Regions from separate parts of the Sporosarcina sp. P37 genome, predicted to be linked through region 1. Evidence: riboswitches for the same ligand, from Rfam matches in the RefSeq annotation. Region 1 holds a riboswitch; each other region holds the start of a gene.
What was found. A riboswitch is a leader RNA that binds a small molecule or an ion and turns the genes downstream of it on or off. The one in region 1 is predicted to bind cobalamin.
Positions count from the first base shown of each region.

Region 1 (6,333 bases):
GTAAAGCACTGATGGGGATTGCGAAGGCAGCGAAAAAACATGGTGTGCCGGCAGTTGTGATTTCAGGATCTGTGGAAGAAGAGGCGCGCGAAGAGCTGCAGAAGTGGTTTACTCAACTGCATTCACTGGACGACGGATGTACGCCGTTATCAGAACTGATGGAAAACGCGTTTGGGCTATTGGAATGTAAAACAGCGGTTGTGATGCAGAGCATGTAAAAAGTAATAGGTTATTTATCTCTGATGTGCATAGGAGACAGGCTGACAGGGTATAGCATACACAAGGAGGTGGTCGGATGTTTCAAGATGCTTTGGACTGGCTGGTAGGGCCAGCGAATAATTTTATTTGGACATATGTTTTGATTGGACTATTATTACTGGCGGGTTTGTATTTTACGTTTCGTACGAAATTTGTACAGGTGCGATTATTTCGTGAAATGTTCCGTCTGATTGTAGAGAAGAAGAGCAGTAATGACGGAGTATCGCCGTTTCAGGCATTCACAATCAGTGCAGCGTCGCGTGTAGGGACCGGTAACGTGGCAGGGGTGGCCCTTGCGATCGGTATCGGCGGCCCGGGTGCTGTATTTTGGATGTGGGTGATCGCGTTAATCGGCATGGCGACGGCATACGTTGAAAGTACACTGGCGCAAGTGTATAAAGTGAAGGACGGCGAAACATTCCGCGGAGGGCCGGCGTATTATATGGAAAAAGCGCTTGGCTGGCGGAAGCTTGGTATTGTCTTCGCTGTTTTACTGACCATGAGTTTTGGGTTCATTTTTAACTCCGTGCAATCGAACACGATCAGTCAGTCGTTTACAGATGTATTCGGCATTCCCGACTGGGGTGTCGGTATTGGCCTGATTGTTTTGACTGGGTTTATCGTCTTCGGCGGCGTAAAGCGTATTGTAAAAGTAACACAGACCATTGTCCCGGTAATGGCGACGTTTTATATTATCGTGGCATTGTTTATTGTCGTTATGAATATTACGCAGGTTCCTGCGATGATTGCATTGATTTTCCAGCATGCATTCGGTCTCAAGGAAGTCATGGGCGGCGGGATCGGTATGGCTATCATGCAAGGTGTGCGCCGCGGTCTCTTCTCCAATGAAGCGGGTATGGGTAGTGTACCGAACGCCGCAGCCACGGCGAACGTATCACATCCCGCGAAACAGGGGCTTGTACAAAGCCTGGGCGTATTCTTTGATACGATCATCATTTGTTCTGCAACTGCCTTCATCATCTTGCTTGGCGGTCTGTATGAATCAGGCGAAACAAACGGTATTCTTTTAACACAGGCATCAATGGCTGTACATGTAGGCGCTTGGGCACCATACTTCATCGCCGTAGCCATCATGTTCTTCGCATTCAGTTCCATCATCGGGAACTACTACTATGGCGAAACGAACATAGAATTCATTAAGGCAAACAAAGCATGGAAATTAGTTTATCAAATCCTGGTACTCGCAATGGTCTTCTTTGGAGCCGTTGCAAAAGTACAAATCGTATGGAACATGGCTGACCTGTTTATGGGACTAATGGCCATCATTAACCTGATCGTCATACTGTTACTCGGCAAAGTCGCCTTCAAAGTACTCGACGACTTCAGCAAACAACGAAAAGCAGGCAGAAACCCCGTATTCAAAGCCGCGAGCATCCCGGACTTAAAGGGAGCAGAATGCTGGGAAGAAACAGCTGAAGAAGCGGAAGAGCGGCTGCGACTGTGAAGTGATAAGAGGCAGATTGTAAGGAGTTAGTTTTTTAATTTTGCTTCCTGAATCAGTAATCAAGTGGAAAGATTTTAAAACATTATTTTCAAATGCTGAACGTTCACACAAACTATTTAGTCAAGAAGTAAAAAGTTTGATATACTATAAAATGCTGAATATCAAAAGTCGAATCGTAGTTCAGAAGATAGATTCTGAACTTCGGTTCGATTTTTGTTTTGCATGTTTGAACACAACATGTTAGGGTTATATAGGAAACAATATACTATATATAGTGTATAACGGTAATTAGATGAATTGGTACCCAACAAGTTTAAAAGGGAATCCGCGAAAAACGGAGCTGCCCCCGCAACTGAGGGCACGGACGACTGTCTTAGTAAATCCACTGCTTCGGCGGGAAGGAAAGATGGAAGGAAGATGTGCCAGCCAGTAGACCTGCCAATCGTCTCAGCAAAACATTCTTCGGGGTTGGAGAGTGAAAGCAAACAGCAGTGTTTTTTTGCCTGCCTAAACCTTTCTACTATCTGCCATACGTCAGCTGTCGACTCCCGATTTTATTGGGAGTCTTTTTATTTACCGCAAAACATCATCACTCAACTAAAGGGAGCGGATATAATGGCTATTATTCAAGAAACAGTCGGACTTCAGCTATTGATGGAAAATTTACAAGAGGAATTTGGAAAGAAGCAAATTGAGCCATTGATCGAAGCGAGTGAGAAATTTCAGCAGCGTCATCCCGCGAGTTCCGCTGCGGAGTGGACGAATGCGATGGTGCTCGAATCATTGAGCCGTATTGATGAAGCAAATGCGTATTGGACATTCGTTGCTGCACGTATTTATTTATTCGACGTCTATGCGAAACAAAAAACCTTGCGCGGTGCAGATGTTTATGCCGATTTTGCGAAAAATGTAGAACGATTAGTGGAGCAGGGACTTTATACGCCTGTTCTGACGGAGAAATACAGCCGGCAGGAGCTGCAGGAAATCGGCAAATTGATCGACCCTGCGCGCGATTTATTATTCACTTACATCGGTTTGAAAACATTGGTGGACCGTTATGTAACGGTGAATTTCAAAAAGCAGCCGGTCGAGCTTCCGCAAGAACGCTGGCTGATCATAGCGATGACGCTGATGCAGGATGAAACGGAAGATCGCATCCATAAAATCGGCGAAGCATACTGGGCGATGAGTAATCTGTACATGACGGTGGCTACTCCCACATTATCAAACGCAGGGAAAATGCACGGCCAGCTGTCGAGCTGCTTTATCGATACAGTCGATGATTCACTGCAAGGTATCTATAGCAGCAATACGGATATCGCGAATCTGTCGAAATTTGGCGGCGGCATCGGCGTCTATATGGGGAAAGTCCGGTCCCGCGGTGCTTCCATTCGGGGATTTGAAGGCGCGTCCAGCGGGGTGCTTCCGTGGATCAAGCAGCTGAACAACACGGCAGTAAGCGTCGATCAGCTTGGCCAGCGCCAAGGGGCAGTGGCAGTTTATCTGGACGTATGGCATCAGGATATATTCACATTCCTCGATCTGAAGCTTAATAATGGCGATGACCGTTTGCGTGCCCACGATATTTTCACAGGCGTTTGCCTGCCGGATTTATTCATGGAAAAAGTGGAGTCACGTGAAGACTGGCACCTATTTGATCCGCATGAGGTCCGTGTAAAGATGGGCTATTCATTGGAAGATTTCTATGATGAAACAAAAGGGCAGGGAACATTCCGTGAAAAGTACGAAGAGTGTGTCCGCAATGAAGACCTATCCAGAGAAACGGTTCCGGCGATTGAGATTATGAAACGAATCTTGCGCAGCCAGCTTGAAACAGGAACGCCATTCATGTTTTACCGCGATGAAGTAAATCGGATGAATCCGAATAAACATGAAGGGATTATTTATTCTAGTAATTTATGCACAGAAATATTGCAAAATATGTCAGCTAGTACACATGAATCGGTTACGCTGGAAGATGATCTGGTTGTCACGCGCACGAAGCCTGGTGATTTTGTCGTCTGTAATTTGTCATCGATTAATTTAGGAAAAGCAGTTCCAGCGGATGTATTAGAGCGCTTGATTACTATTCAAGTCCGTATGCTCGACAATGTCATCGATCAGAATAAAATTCCGGTGGTCCAGGCGCAGCGTACAAATGCGCGTTACCGCGGAATCGGTCTAGGGACATTTGGCTGGCATCATTTACTCGCATTGAAAAATATCCAATGGGAATCTGATGAGGCTGTGGAATATGCGGACAAGCTTTACGAAAATATTGCATACTTGACGATCAAAGCGTCAATGGAATTATCGAAAGAAAAAGGGGCATATCCATTGTTCGATGGGTCGGACTGGCAGACAGGCGAGTATTTCGAACAACGTGAGTATGATTCCAACAAATGGCGTGAGCTGCGAATGGACGTAGCTATTAACGGTATGCGTAACGGCTACTTAATGGCAGTCGCACCGAACAGTTCCACATCCGTCATCGCTGGCTCAACAGCGTCCATCGACCCGGTGTTTAAGCCGTTCTACCATGAGGAGAAAAAAGATTATAAATTACCGGTTATCGCACCGGATTTGGATCATAACACGTATGATGTATACCGCCGTTCTGCGTATATCGTTGATCAGCGCTGGTCCATCAAACAAAATGCCGCCCGTCAGCAACATATCGACCAGGCGATTTCGTTCAACATCTATGTTCCGAACACCATCCGTGCATCTGTCATTCTGGACCTGCACTTGCAGGCGTGGAAATCGGGCATGAAAACGACATACTATATGCGTTCAACCGCAGCTGAGATCGAGGAGTGCGAGTGGTGTCATTCCTGATTGCCTACGCATCCTGGAGCGGCAATACACAGGAAGTGGCAGAGTTAATTACAGAAAATCTGGAAAGTGAAGGCATCGAAGTCGATACACATCGTATCGGCCTCGGTGTGATTCCGGATATTAGCGAATACGACGCGTTCTGCATCGGTTCTTTCACCTGGGAAAAGGGCGCAACACCGGATGAAGTCAAAGATTTCGTGGCAGACATCGGCTATAAGCCCGAGCCTGTCTACGTCTTCGGGACGGGGGACACACAGTTTGGAGGCGACGAGCTATTTTGCAAAGCTGCAGACAAACTTGCAAAATTCTACCACTCTCCCTTTGAACCATTAAAGATTGAACAAAGCCCGCGCGGCGTACAAGAACAAACAGTTATGAACTGGACGAAAGGAGTGCTCGACCATTGGCGACACTTACACGAGTAAAAGTATTGAACCCGGCAAATCCGAATAAAGCGACAGCAATATTCGGCGGGGAAGCAAGCGGCATCTTGAACTGGAATGACCTCGCGCACCCGCATTTCTATACACTGCGTCAGCGCATCCGTTCTCTTTTTTGGACAGCAAATGAAGTAGACATGACGCAGGACGTCAAACAGTTTGCAAGTCTGACTAAAGAAGAGCAATCTGCATTTCTGAAAATCATTGGTTTGCTTGCGACACTGGATGGTCCGCAAACCGTCATCGCAATGAAAATTGCAGACTTTACAACAGATCCTTCCGTCAAGTCGATTATGGCAACGATTGCCGATCAGGAAAGCGAGCATAATCACAGTTATGCATACGTGCTGTCATCAGTCACAAATCTTGACAAGCAGATGGAATCTTTTGAGATGGGCCGTACAGATGAAGTGTTAATGAAGCGTAATGAACGGATTGTAGAAGTTTACAATGAATTTGCAGAGAATCCGACGATTGAAACAGTACTAAAAGCAATGGTCTACACCACGCTGCTTGAAGGACTCTTCTTCTACAGCGGCTTCGCATTCTTCTATAATTTGGCGCGTCATCAGAAAATGGTCGGCACATCTACGATGATCTCCTATATCAATCGTGACGAACTTCAGCACGGCAAAGCAATCAGCGACATCTTCCGCGCAGCACTGGCGGAAAACCCTGAGTACAATACGGATGAATTCACGGAATGGATCTACGACCAATTCCGCCACTCCGTAGAACAAGAAGTCATCTGGAGCCGCTATGTACTTGGTGACATCGATGGTCTAGAAATGGATGAAATGGAAGGCTACGTAAAATACCGCGCCAACAAAATGCTGCGCATGCTCGGCCTGAGCGAAATCTATCCCGAGTTTACAGACAACCCAATGAAGTGGATCCGAGCGTACGTTGACAACTTCGACGACACGAAAACGGACTTCTTCGAGCAGACAAGCCGCCAGTATGTGAAAACCAGTGATTTAAATGGCTTTGATGATTTGTAATACGTAAGAGAAAGCGGAATCCGTAAAGGGTTCCGCTTTTTTGGTGTGTAGGGAGGAGAGGGGGAAGGGCGTATCCGGATTCGCTCATACTACTTTCGCAAGCGCTCATAGTCACCCCGCGTGCGCTCATCCCGCCTTCGCAACCGTTCATAGTCGCCCCGCATGCGCTCATACTACTTTCGCACGCGCTCATAGTCACCCCGCGTGCGCTCATACTACTTTCGCACGCGCTCATAGTCGCCCCGCGTCCGCTCATATTGCCTTCGCAAGCGCTCACAGTCACCCCGTGTGCGCTCATCCCGCCTTCGCAAGCGCCCCTAGTCACCCCGCG
Region 1 is NZ_CP015349.1:2,188,720-2,195,052, forward strand. It holds gene SporoP37_RS11260 (glycerate kinase) at 1-218, shown strand, start outside; gene SporoP37_RS11265 (alanine/glycine:cation symporter family protein) at 296-1,723, shown strand; cobalamin riboswitch at 2,004-2,180, shown strand; gene SporoP37_RS11275 (ribonucleoside-diphosphate reductase subunit alpha) at 2,378-4,561, shown strand; gene SporoP37_RS11280 (flavodoxin) at 4,549-4,986, shown strand; gene SporoP37_RS11285 (ribonucleotide-diphosphate reductase subunit beta) at 4,965-6,002, shown strand.

Region 2 (6,333 bases), 620 kb from region 1:
GCTGAATCCGTTTAAGAAGTTTAAATTGCCTGTGCATGAATTGGCGCTGATGATGTCGATTTCTTTGCGGTTCATTCCGACGCTGATGGATGAAACGGATAAGATTTTAAAGGCGCAGCTTGCAAGAGGTTCTGATTTGAGCACCGGCTCGATCAAAGAACGGGTGCAGGCGGTCATTCCGCTGCTCGTTCCGCTGTTTGTCAGTGCATTCAAACGTGCCGAAGATCTGGCCGTCGCAATGGAAGTGCGGGGCTATCGGGGCGGAGAGGGCCGCACAAGATTCCGCCAGCTTTCTTGGCAAATGAGAGATACAGCGGTGCTGATAGCATTTGTGATGTTAGTAGGTGTATTGCTGTGGGTGAGGAAGTGAAGAAATTGAAACGAATGAAAGCCGTTGTTGCGTATGACGGAACGGATTTTGCGGGCTATCAGTCGCAGCCGGGCATGCGCACGGTTCAGTCTGAAATTGATAAAGCACTTGTTAAACTGCATAAAGATCCGACATCTCATGCGGTGGCGAGCGGCCGGACTGATGCCGGTGTACATGCCCTCGGTCAGGTCATTCATTTTGATACACCGCTTGATTTGGGAGACCGCTGGCTGATGGCATTGAACGTGCTGCTGCCGAAAGATGTGCGCATTACAGCCGTTGAACGAGCGGCCGACGATTTTCATGCGCGCTACGGAGCAAAGGGCAAGACATATCGTTATAAATGGTCATATGGTGAACTGCAGAGTCCGTTTGAGCGCAACTTTGCTGTTCACTTAGGCAGATGGAATCCCGATGTGGAACGGATGAAAGAAGGTGCCGCGTATTTAATCGGCACACATGATTTCACCAGTTTCTGTTCCGCGAAAACCGCCACTTCCAATAAAGTTCGGACAATCCGCAAACTGACCCTTGAGCGGCAGCAGGATGAACTGGTGCTTGAAGTGGAAGGAGATGGGTTTCTTTACAACATGGTGCGCACGATTGCAGGTGTTTTGCTGGCGGTGGGAATTGGCTGGGACGAGCCTGAAGATGTCGGTAAAATTCTTGAAGCAAAAGATCGTCAAAGAGCCGGGAAGACTGCGCCGCCGCACGGTTTGTACCTGCTCGAAGTGACCTACTGAGGCCATGGCAACTAATCCTGGCGTATTCATAAAAACGCTTGACTTTATTGGAAATAAAGGTTAACATGATAAATGGTATTTCAATAACCCCACAATAAGCCCCGGAAGTTTATTTGTGTTTAGGGATAGAGAAAACAACGGAACAGATTGATATTTTTAGGAGGATATACAATATGCGCACAACATTCATGGCTAAAGGTCACGAAGTAGAACGTAACTGGCTTGTTGTCGACGCTGAAGGACAGACTCTTGGACGTCTTGCTTCAGAAGTTGCAACACTATTACGCGGTAAACATAAACCAACGTTTACACCACACGTTGACACAGGTGATCACGTAATCATCATCAACGCTGAAAAGATCCAATTAACAGGAAACAAATTGAAAGATAAGATGTATCACCGTCACTCTGGCTACACAGGAAGCCTTAAGTCACGCACTGCGCTTGAAATGCGTACAAACTACCCTGTGAAAATGCTTGAACTTGCGATCAAGGGAATGCTGCCAAACGGTCCTCTAGGTCGTCAGACAATCAAGAAATTACACGTATATGCAGGACCAGAGCACCAGCACGCAGCACAAAAACCAGAAGCATATGAGCTTCGTGGATAATTAAGAGGAGGAAACACACTTGGCACAAGTACAATATATCGGCACTGGCCGTCGTAAAAGTTCAGTAGCTCGTGTACGTCTAGTTCCTGGCGAAGGTAAAATTGTCGTCAACAACCGCGACGTAGAGGACTACGTACCATTCGAAACACTTCGTGAAGTCATCAAACAACCACTGGTTACAACAGAAACACTTGGAAGCTACGATATCCATGTTAACGTAAAAGGTGGAGGTTACACAGGTCAAGCAGGCGCAATCCGTCACGGTGTTGCACGTGCATTACTGACTGTGGACCCTGATTTCCGTGCAGCACTTAAATCAGCAGGATTCCTGACACGTGATCCACGTATGAAGGAACGTAAAAAGTACGGTCTTCGCGGCGCTCGTCGTGCACCACAATTCTCAAAACGTTAATAGTGGTTTATACCAAACATTACAGCCTCTTTCCGATTTTTCGGGAAGGGGTTTTTGGCATGTCAAATTCCTCTCTCAGTGAAATAATAAATAAAACCGAAAAATAGTTCGGGCTGTACTAAGAACTGTTTAATTAATACATAGCGGCCATGAGAAATACTTTTGGCTCTAGAAATATAAATCGCCAGTATCGTTGGTAAAGTAGTGTTCTGCCATAAAGGTTACTGAAATAAATTCAATGTAAGTTTGTAGATTAGAAGATTGTGTGTTATATTTATGAAAATTAAATAAACTAATTTGAATAAGTGCTCACACTGTGAGTTAAAAGGGAAACCAGTGAAAATCTGGTACAGCCCCCGCTACTGTAAAAGCTGATGAAATTACAAAACCACTGAGAAATCGGGAAGGTGTAAGAGTAAAATGAAGCTTGAGTCAGGAAACCTGCTTATTTAAACGACACTTACTTTTCGGTGGGAGAAGTATAGGCGGGACAATGATAATAATTGTTTTTGTTTCAGTATGGTTTCTATCGTACTTTCACGTGCCTACACTCCCCTGAAAAGGAGTGTAGGCATTTTTATTTGGAGGGAAACCATGAAAAAGGGAAAAATTTATGTCGTCGGCTTCGGTCCCGGTGCTACTGAACATATTACGGGGCGGGCGTTGGATGCACTGCAGGCAAGTGATTATATTATTGGCTATAAAACGTATGTAGAGCTGATTAAGCATTTGGTGACGGCGAAGTCCATTGTCAGCACAGGAATGACTGAAGAAGTGTCGCGTGCACAAGATGCGGTTAAGAAAGCGGAGGCAGGCGGTATTGTTTCGGTAATATCCAGCGGTGACTCAGGAGCGTACGGGATGGCCGGATTAGTGTATGAGGTGCTGATTGAAAAGGGCTGGACTGAAGCAGAAGGAATTGATGTAGAAATTGTTCCGGGTATTTCAGCTATTAATTCATGTGCGAGCTTACTTGGAGCACCTGTCATGCATGACTCTTGTACGATCAGTTTAAGTGATCATCTGACACCGTGGACTGTTATCGAAAAACGTATTGAAGCTGCAGGGATGGCGGATTTTGTAATTGCTTTATACAATCCGAAAAGCGGACGCCGGACGCGCCAAATTGTAGAAGCGCAAAATATTTTACTGAAATATCGCGCCCCTGATACCCCTGTAGGGCTGGTGAAAAGTGCGTATCGGGAAAATCAGCATATTGTTCTGACGACATTATCAGAAATGCTTGAGCATGATATCGGGATGCTGACAACTGTCATTATCGGTAACTCTTCCACTTTCTTTTACGATGATAAGATCATTACACCGCGGGGCTATCAGCGTAAATATACATTGGGAGAAGGAAAACAAAGTTTAAAACCGCATCAGCGTTTGAAAAAGGAAGCAGAACCATGGGCGCTTGATCAGGAAACCGGGGAAGCGCAGTCAGGGTATGAGGAACTCATAAGTACGGTAACCGAGCAGGCGCCAGTACAAGAACAAAAGCCAAAGCAAGCGCCGGAACAACAGCAAAAAGTTCAGTCAATCGATATGGCTTTAAAGGCTTTGTCTATGGTGTCGAAAGAAGAAGCAGAAAATCCGTTTTTAGTGAGACAGCCGATCGAGAATATCTTTGAGTTTTCTGTTTCGCCGGGTGTTGTTAATAAAATGATCACAGCAGAGCAGATGCTTGTATTAGCCGAAGTCGTTGGTGAGAAAGGTACTTTGGAATATACTCCAGATCATCGTTTTTTAGTAAAGGTTACAACAGATAATCCTGAATTGATTGTCGAAAAGCTTGAGAAAGAACACCTCACAGTCATGCCGGCGGGAGAAGTCTTAAAAGTAAAAGCGTGCGATTTTTGTTACGGAGAAAAGGCTGATTCTATCCCGTACGCAGAAGAAATCGCTGCAAAGTTTGAAGGCATGAAGCTTCCGAAGCAGCTGCATGTTGGATTTAATGGATGCGGAATGGCATGTTACCGCCCTGTGTTTGACGACATCGGGATTGTGTACCGAAAGAAAAAATTCGATTTATTTATTGGAGCGAAGCCGGTTGGCAGGACTGCTCATGCTGCCCAGCCAATCGCTGAGGGGATTGAGCCGGATGATTTAATCCCATTAGTCACAAAAATTATAGAAGAATACGAACAAAATGCACATCCTAATGAACGTTTCTTCAAGTATTTTAAACGAGTGAAAAAAGTATTGAACTATGACTATTACGACATGAGCTGCAAGATTGAAGTAGAGCCGGCACCTTGCGGGGATTAGGAGGAACACATGATTTTATTTTTAGCAGGGACTAGCGACGCAAGAGCGTTAGCCATTCATCTGCAGAGTCTTGGCTACTCTTTGATAGCCACCGTAGTAACGGAATCTGCTGCTGAAAGTTTACAAGCTAACGATATTCCGTATCAGGTGGGCAGATTAACAGTGGATGATATGGCGGCGCTGATCCGGAAGAATGAAATGACTTGTGTAGTGGATGCCAGTCATCCCTATGCGGAAGAAGCTTCGAAAACGGCTATGGAAGCGGCTAAGCTATGCGGTATTCCTTATGTCCGCTATGAACGGCCGAAGGAGAATTTTGTTTCTTCGCTGATTACGGAAGTTGAAAGTTACGAAGACGCTGCAAGGCTGGCTCAAACGCATAAAGGAACGATTATGCTGACGACGGGAAGTAAGACGCTGGAAGTATTTGCGGATTACTTATTGCGTGATGGAATTCGCCTGATCTGCAGAATGCTGCCAAACGCAGGGAATATGGAAAAATGCGATAAATTAGGGATCAAACAAAAAGATATTATCGCAATACAAGGACCATTTTCTGAATCACTGAATAAGTCGTTATGCGAGCAATATGATGTGACGCTAATGATTACCAAGGAAAGCGGAAAAGTAGGGTCTGTGGATGAGAAAATTACAGCCGCCTTGGAACTGGATATACCAGTTATTTTGATTAAACGCCCGAAGGTTCAATATGAAAACTTTTGTACGTCTTTTGAAAAAGTTACCCAACTACTAGGAGGTTTTACACTTGAAAAATCCAAACATGAACTTTAATACGAAATTCACACCGCTAACTGTAGATCCGGATAAAATTTATGATCACAGTTTCTCCATCATCAAAGAAGAGATGGGGGAACACCCATTTACAGATGAGCAGTGGATGGTAGTTCGGCGCGTGATTCATGCTTCCGCAGATTTTGAGTTAGGACGCAGCATGATTTTTACACCCGATGCACTCGAAGCAGGAATCCAATCAATTTTAGCAGGCCGTCATGTCGTAGTGGATGTACAAATGATAGAGAGTGGTTCAGGCCGCAAACGATTCCAAAAACATGGCAGCGATTTACATTGCTACATAGCGGATGAGGATGTTGCAAAAGAAGCAAAGGCCCAAGGTACAACACGTGCGATCATATCCATGCAAAAAGCAACACGTTTGCACGAAGGCGGAATTTACGCGATCGGAAATGCGCCGACTGCGTTGTTGGAGTTAATCCGTTTAATTAAAGAGGGAATCGCCAAACCGGATTTAATCATTGGAATGCCGGTAGGATTTGTTTCGGCAGCCGAATCAAAAGAAGAACTGGCAGTACTCGAGGGTATTCCATTTATCACTAATGTAGGGAGAAAGGGTGGCAGTACAGTGACGGTAGCCGCACTGAATGCCATTTCGATCATGGCAGATGAGCGTGCAAAGCAAACAAACTAAAAAAGACCCATCAAAAATGCGTCATGGTTATACTACGGGATCTTGTGCAACGGCAATGACAAAGGCAGCACTGCAAGGATTAGTGACGGGGAAAGTACCGGAAGAAGTCACTATCTATTTACCGGTCGGCAAATACGCCACATTCAAAGTATCGGCATTTGAAATAGTCGATGGCGGCGTAATGTGCGAAACCATCAAAGATGCCGGCGATGATCCTGATGCTACACACAAAGCCCGGATCCAAAGTACTGTTTACTATTCAAAAGAAGATGGCATTCATTTGGACGGAGGGATTGGTGTAGGACGGGTTACAAAACCGGGGCTGCCCGTCCCTGTCGGACAGGCGGCGATTAACCCGGTGCCGCGTAAAATGATACTCGGAGTTGCACAGGAAGGTTACGATTATTATCAATTGAAACGCGGAATCGATGTAGTGATTTCCGTGCCTGACGGAGAAGAAATTGCCAAGAAAACATTGA
Region 2 is NZ_CP015349.1:1,564,761-1,571,093, reverse strand. It holds gene SporoP37_RS08180 (energy-coupling factor transporter transmembrane component T family protein) at 1-370, shown strand, start outside; gene truA (tRNA pseudouridine(38-40) synthase TruA) at 376-1,113, shown strand; gene rplM (50S ribosomal protein L13) at 1,287-1,724, shown strand; gene rpsI (30S ribosomal protein S9) at 1,744-2,136, shown strand; cobalamin riboswitch at 2,423-2,599, shown strand; gene cobJ (precorrin-3B C(17)-methyltransferase) at 2,731-4,407, shown strand; gene cobK (precorrin-6A reductase) at 4,417-5,199, shown strand; gene SporoP37_RS08150 (precorrin-8X methylmutase) at 5,189-5,854, shown strand; gene SporoP37_RS08145 (cobalt-precorrin-5B (C(1))-methyltransferase) at 5,871-6,333, shown strand, end outside.
Region 2: linked by a shared signal. The riboswitch ahead of cobJ (precorrin-3B C(17)-methyltransferase) and the one ahead of SporoP37_RS11275 (ribonucleoside-diphosphate reductase subunit alpha) in region 1 are both predicted to bind cobalamin.

Region 3 (6,333 bases), 1.5 Mb from region 1:
CCTGACATTAAAATCATAGCGGTACCGAAAGAGAGTGATTGAGCAATGTTCACAGGAATTATCGAAGAGATTGGCACTGTCAAACATATACAGCCTGGTGCCCAATCGATGACGCTGACGATCGGTGCATCGACCGTACTGACAGATGTGCAGCTAGGTGACAGTATTGCGGTCAACGGCGTTTGCCTGACAGTCAAACACTTTACTAAAGACCAGTTTGCAGCAGACGTTATGCCGGAAACTATGGCATCCACATCATTGCGGCAATTGTCCGCAGGAAGTCCGGTCAATCTGGAGCGTGCACTTGCAGCGAACGGGAGATTAGGCGGTCATTTTGTGACGGGCCACGTAGACGGCGTCGCCATCATTCGGGAAAAACGCACGGTCGATAATGCGTTATATATACGATTGGCGCTGCCGGAACAATACGGGCAGTACCTATTGACTAAAGGCTCCATTGCGTTGGATGGGACGTCATTGACAATTTTTGAAGTAAAAGATACGGACATCACAATTTCTTTAATTCCGCACTCACAGGAAATGACTGTCATCGCGAAAAAACAGGCAGGGGACACGGTTAATTTTGAATGCGATATGCTTGCGAAGTATGTGGAGAACATGCTGCAGAAAAGACAGGACAGCGGTCAGACGATGACGAAAGATTTTTTACAACAGCACGGATTCATGTAAAGGAGTGAAAGAGGATGTTTCATACAATTGAAGAAGCGTTAGAAGATTTACGGCAGGGGAAAGTGGTTATTGTAGTAGATGATGAAGACCGTGAGAACGAAGGGGACTTTGTGGCACTGGCTGACGGGGTCACTCCTGAAATCATTAATTTCATGGCAACGAAGGGCCGCGGATTGATTTGTGTGCCGGTGACAGAACAAAAAGCTGCACAACTTGGTTTACAGATGATGACTGATCATAATACGGATTCACACGGCACGGCGTTCACGATCAGTATCGATCACTGCACTACACATACGGGCATCAGTGCATTTGAACGGGCGGATACCATTGTAAAAATGATGGAACCTGATGCAGCAGCCGGTGAATTCAAGCGTCCGGGACATATTTTCCCGCTCGTTGCAAAGTCAGGCGGCGTGCTTGAACGTACAGGGCATACGGAAGCTGCGGTAGACTTGGCAAGGCTTGCAGGCAGTGCGCCGGCGGGTGTAATTTGTGAAATTATGAGTGAAGACGGAACGATGGCAAGAGTTCCCGAACTGCGTAAGATGGCTGAAGAGCTTGATGTAAAATTAATTACAATTCAGGATTTGATCCATTATCGTCTGCAGCGGGAACAGCTGGTTATGCGTGAAGCGGAGATTAAGCTGCCGACGGACTTCGGAGAGTTTCGCATGGCGGGCTATACAGAAACGCTTACCGGCAAGGAACATGTGGCGCTGGTCAAAGGTGACGTCACGACGGATGAACCGGTTTTAGTAAGAGTTCATTCAGAATGTCTGACGGGTGATGTGTTTGGCTCTTGCCGCTGTGACTGCGGACCGCAGCTTCAGGCGGCGCTATCGCAGATCGAACAGGAAGGGCGCGGCGTTTTATTGTATATGCGCCAAGAGGGCAGAGGGATCGGTTTAATCAATAAACTGAAAGCCTATGAACTGCAAGAACAAGGGTATGATACGGTCGAAGCCAATGAAAAGCTCGGCTTTGCGGCAGATTTACGGGATTATGGCATTGGCGCACAGATACTTCGGGAACTCGGTATTCGTCAGATGCGCTTATTGACGAATAATCCGAAGAAAATCGCGGGCTTGAAAGGGTATGAACTCGAAGTGGTGGAACGAGTGCCGATTCAGCTGCCTTTTAATGAAGCAAATGAAAAATATTTGCATACAAAAGCGGAGAAACTTGGTCATTTACTAACGATATGAGGAGAGATGGAACGTGGGTAATTTATTTGAGGGACATTTAGTAGGTACAGGGCTAAAAGTAGGGATTGTTGTAGGACGGTTTAATGAATTCATCACGGGAAAGTTGCTGTCAGGCGCACAGGATGCATTTAAACGTCATGGTGTGATTGAAGCGGATGTGGACATCGCATGGGTGCCCGGCGCATTTGAAATCCCGCTGATCGCGAAGAAAATGGCAGACTCTAAAAAGTATGACGCGGTTATCACGCTTGGCACAGTCATCCGGGGCGCGACTCCGCATTTCGACTTTGTCTGTAGTGAAGCGGCAAAAGGGGTAGCGCAGGCAAGCATGCAATCCGGTATACCGGTAATTTTCGGTGTTCTGACAACAGATACAATTGAGCAATCCATCGAGCGTGCAGGCACGAAAGCTGGCAACAAAGGCTGGGATGCGGCGGTGTCCGCTATTGAGATGGCGAACCTGACGAAGCAGTTCAGCTGATAAGTAAATAGAAAAGGCAGCCCGAGAAGTAATTTGACTTCAAAGGGCTGCCTTTTTACTGGTTATGCGTACAAAAAAACTGTCCGGGAAATCACGCTGATTCCCCGGACAGTCCTATTATTTCACTGCTGCTGCAGCTAAACGCTCGCGTGCCTGTTCCGTCGCAATGACCATATGCTTCAATGCTGCGACCGTCTCTTCACGTTTTCTGGTTTTCAGTCCGCAGTCGGGATTGATCCAGAACTGTGAAGGCTCGAGTACTTCAAGTCCTTTGTTGATGATCTCCGTCATCTCTTCGACGGCAGGAACCCGCGGGCTGTGGATGTCGTAAACACCAAGACCGATGCCTTTGTCATAGTGATAGTCAGTAAATGCTTCCACCAAGTCACCGTGGCTGCGTGAAGTTTCAATCGATATGACGTCTGCGTCAAGTGCGCTGATGGCTTCGATGAAATGGTTGAAATCACAGTAGCACATATGCGTATGAATTTGCGTCGTATCTTCTACAGAAGCAGTGGATACACGGAATGCATTGACAGCCCAGTCTAGGTAATGTTTCCACTCGGATTGCTTTAGTGGAAGACCTTCACGAAGTGCCGGTTCATCCACCTGGATCATATGAATGCCTGCTGCTTCAAGTGATTCGATTTCTTTTCGCAGGGCAAGGGCAATTTGATTTGCCACTTCCTCGCGCGATAAATCATCGCGAACGAATGACCAGTTCAAGATCGTGACAGGTCCGGTCAGCATTCCTTTCACCTCGTGGTCCGTCAGAGATTTTGCATAGACAGATTCCTCAACCGTCATAGGGGCAGTGAAAGCGACGTCTCCAAAAATGATCGGCGGTTTGACGCAGCGGGAACCGTACGACTGCACCCATGCCTTTTCTGTGAAAACGAAGCCATCGAGCTTTTCACCGAAATATTCGACCATGTCCGTACGCTCGAATTCACCGTGAACCAAAACATCCAGCCCCAGATCCTCCTGAATATCAATCCACTCTTTAATCTCTGCATTCACGAAGTCTTTGTATTGCTGATCCGTAATTTCACCTTTTCTCCACTTATTGCGTGTTGCACGAACTTCTTGTGTCTGAGGGAAACTGCCGATGGTTGTAGTTGGCAATAGCGGCAATTGGAATTTCTTCTGCTGCTTCACTTTGCGTTCGGCATATGGCAAATTACGCCTGCTGTCGGATAAAATACTGCCTGACGACGCGTCACGGACTTCTTTTCGGTTTCGTGCAGGAAGTGCATTGAAAGCTGTTAACGCTGCCTGACTTGCCTTGAAATCTCCCGTGACTTGTTCTTTGCCTCGTTGTAATGCTTCCTGAAGAATCTTGATTTCATTGACTTTCTCATCTGCAAACGCCAGTGCATGCAAGATAACAGCATCCAGATTTTGTTCAGAACGAGTTGTAACAGGCGAGTGGAGCAAACTGCAGGAAGGCTGAATCCACAAGTTTGCGGATGGAACATGTTGTTGAATCGTTTCCGTCAGCGTCAATTTTGCCTGCAAATCAGAGCGCCAGACATTCCGGCCGTCTATAATACCCGCGGCCAGTACTTTATTTTCAGGAAAACCGTACTGTTTGATGTTCTGCAGATTTTTTTCACAGCCATGGACAAAATCAAGTCCAATTCCTGCTACCGGCAGAGCGATTGTTTCTTCATAATGTTCCACGGAATCAAAGTACGTTTGCAATAAAATGTTCATTCCGTCGAGGTCTTTCGTGAGTTGTGAATAAATCTCGGTCACAGCTTTCATTTCATCACCTGAAATGGAAGTGCACAGAATAGGTTCGTCAATTTGTACCCATTGCACGCCTTCATCCTGAAGCTCCTTCAATACTTTTTGATAAAGTGGAAGTAACTGCAGAATAATTGAAGGTACGTCTTTGTCTTCATACCCTTTAGACAATTTCAGCAATGTGTAAGGTCCAAGAAGAACTGGTTTGCCGTCGATGCCGAGTTCCTTCTTTGCTTCGATGTAGGCGGCAAGCGGTTTGTTTTCTGTCAGTTCAAAGCGCTGTCCTTCATATTCCGGCACGATGTAGTGATAGTTCGTATTGAACCACTTTGTCATTTCAGAAGCGACAGCTTCGTCGTTGCCGCGCGCTATTGAGAAATACGTAGAAGTGGATACAGGTCCGCCTTTCCAATGAAAGCGGGAAGGGATAATTCCGAACATGGCTGATGTATCCAGTACGCGGTCATACAATGTGAAATCACCAACGGCGATCCAATCAATGCCCGCATCTTTCTGCTTCTTTAAATTTGCCAGACGGATTTCCTTTGTTGTACGAAGAAGTTCCTCTTCTGAAATTTTCTTCGCCCAAAATGCTTCGAGTGCACGTTTCCACTCGCGATTATCACCTATGACGGGATATCCCGTGATACTGCTTTTGACCATTTGTTAATTCCCCCTTGAAGTTTTTTTCAATAAAAAAAACATTTCTCGGGGAAATGTTAGATTGTCACGCAAGTGTAAAATACAGGCATAAAAAAGCCTGCATTCCTAGACTGCGTGTGTCTAACACTTCCCTATTCACCGTAGGATGAAGCGTCATGAAAACGGGCAGGTATCTGGCTGGACGCAATAGCGTCTTCACAGTGGCGGGACCGCTCCAAAAGTAAGGATTCCCTTTTAAGAAATGAAATTGCTTCCATTTCACCCGGTTTTCAAACTATTCAATTTAGATGATTGCCTCTAAAGCTATCACAGAGAAAATAGGGTGTCAACTTTCATTTTTCATAAAATAAACAATTCTTATTTATTAACTTGGATAAAAGTGTGATTCAGCAAGATGCAAAGATGTCCAAGAGGAACTGTTATATAACTGATAAATATTGAAAAACGATTCCTTTCTTCGAGATGTGAAAATTTTCACAATTCAGTTGAAAGTTTTCTAGACTTTAGGTATGATAAGTACTAACACATCTTCGAATAGGAAGATCACTCATCATTCATACTTCAGAAATTGAAGATCGGCTATGGGGTACCGCCGGAAACTAATGATGAACAGTGTTCACCGCTGCATGTTATACAACAGAGTGGCGCAAAAAATCTTAAGGGGTGGCTTTATTCCATGACAAACTATGAAAAAGTAGGTAAATTGCAAGTCGCAACAGAACTAGTTAACTTCGTAAATGAAGAAGTTCTACCGGGCTTAGAAATCCAAAAAGATCAATTTTGGACAAACTTTGATTCGCTCATTCATGAACTTGCTCCTGAAAACAAAGCGCTGTTAGAGAAACGCAGTGAACTGCAAAATGCCATCAGCGAATGGCACCAGCAGAATAAGGGGCAAATTGATGCTGCTAAATATAAAGAATTTCTCGAAGAAATCGGCTATCTCGAGCCGGTTGCAGAAGATTTTCAAGTGACAACGTCTAATGTTGATAATGAAATTGCCAATCAGGCCGGCTCACAGCTCGTTGTTCCAATCGATAATGCACGTTATGCATTAAACGCAGCAAATGCAAGATGGGGAAGCTTGTATGATGCGCTGTACGGAACAGACGTAATCAGTGACGAAGACGGAGCACAGGCTGGAGCTGAATACAATCCAAAACGAGGCCAAAAAGTAATCGCTTTCGCGAAAAACTTACTTGACCAGGCGGCACCGCTTGCTGAAGGTTCTCATGCGGATGCAGCAGCTTATAAAATCGCAGACGGAACACTTCAAGTGACACTTGAAAACGGCAAGACAACTGCATTGCAGGATGAGTCCAAGCTGGCAGGCTATAATGGTTCAGAAGATGCGCCCGAAGCGGTATTGCTCGTAAACAATGGACTTCACATTGAAATTGCAATCGACCGTAACCATCCAATCGGAAAAGACGATAAAGCAGGCGTGAAAGATTTAGTTCTGGAAGCAGCTCTTTCTACGTTAATGGACTGCGAAGATTCCATTGCAGCGGTAGATGCTGAAGATAAAGTCGGTGTATACCG
Region 3 is NZ_CP015349.1:724,684-731,016, reverse strand. It holds gene ribD (bifunctional diaminohydroxyphosphoribosylaminopyrimidine deaminase/5-amino-6-(5-phosphoribosylamino)uracil reductase RibD) at 1-42, shown strand, start outside; gene ribE (riboflavin synthase) at 46-690, shown strand; gene SporoP37_RS03825 (bifunctional 3,4-dihydroxy-2-butanone-4-phosphate synthase/GTP cyclohydrolase II) at 705-1,898, shown strand; gene ribH (6,7-dimethyl-8-ribityllumazine synthase) at 1,912-2,379, shown strand; gene metE (5-methyltetrahydropteroyltriglutamate--homocysteine S-methyltransferase) at 2,497-4,791, opposite strand; cobalamin riboswitch at 4,939-5,073, opposite strand; gene SporoP37_RS03810 (malate synthase G) at 5,468-6,333, shown strand, end outside.
Region 3: linked by a shared signal. The riboswitch ahead of metE (5-methyltetrahydropteroyltriglutamate--homocysteine S-methyltransferase) and the one ahead of SporoP37_RS11275 (ribonucleoside-diphosphate reductase subunit alpha) in region 1 are both predicted to bind cobalamin.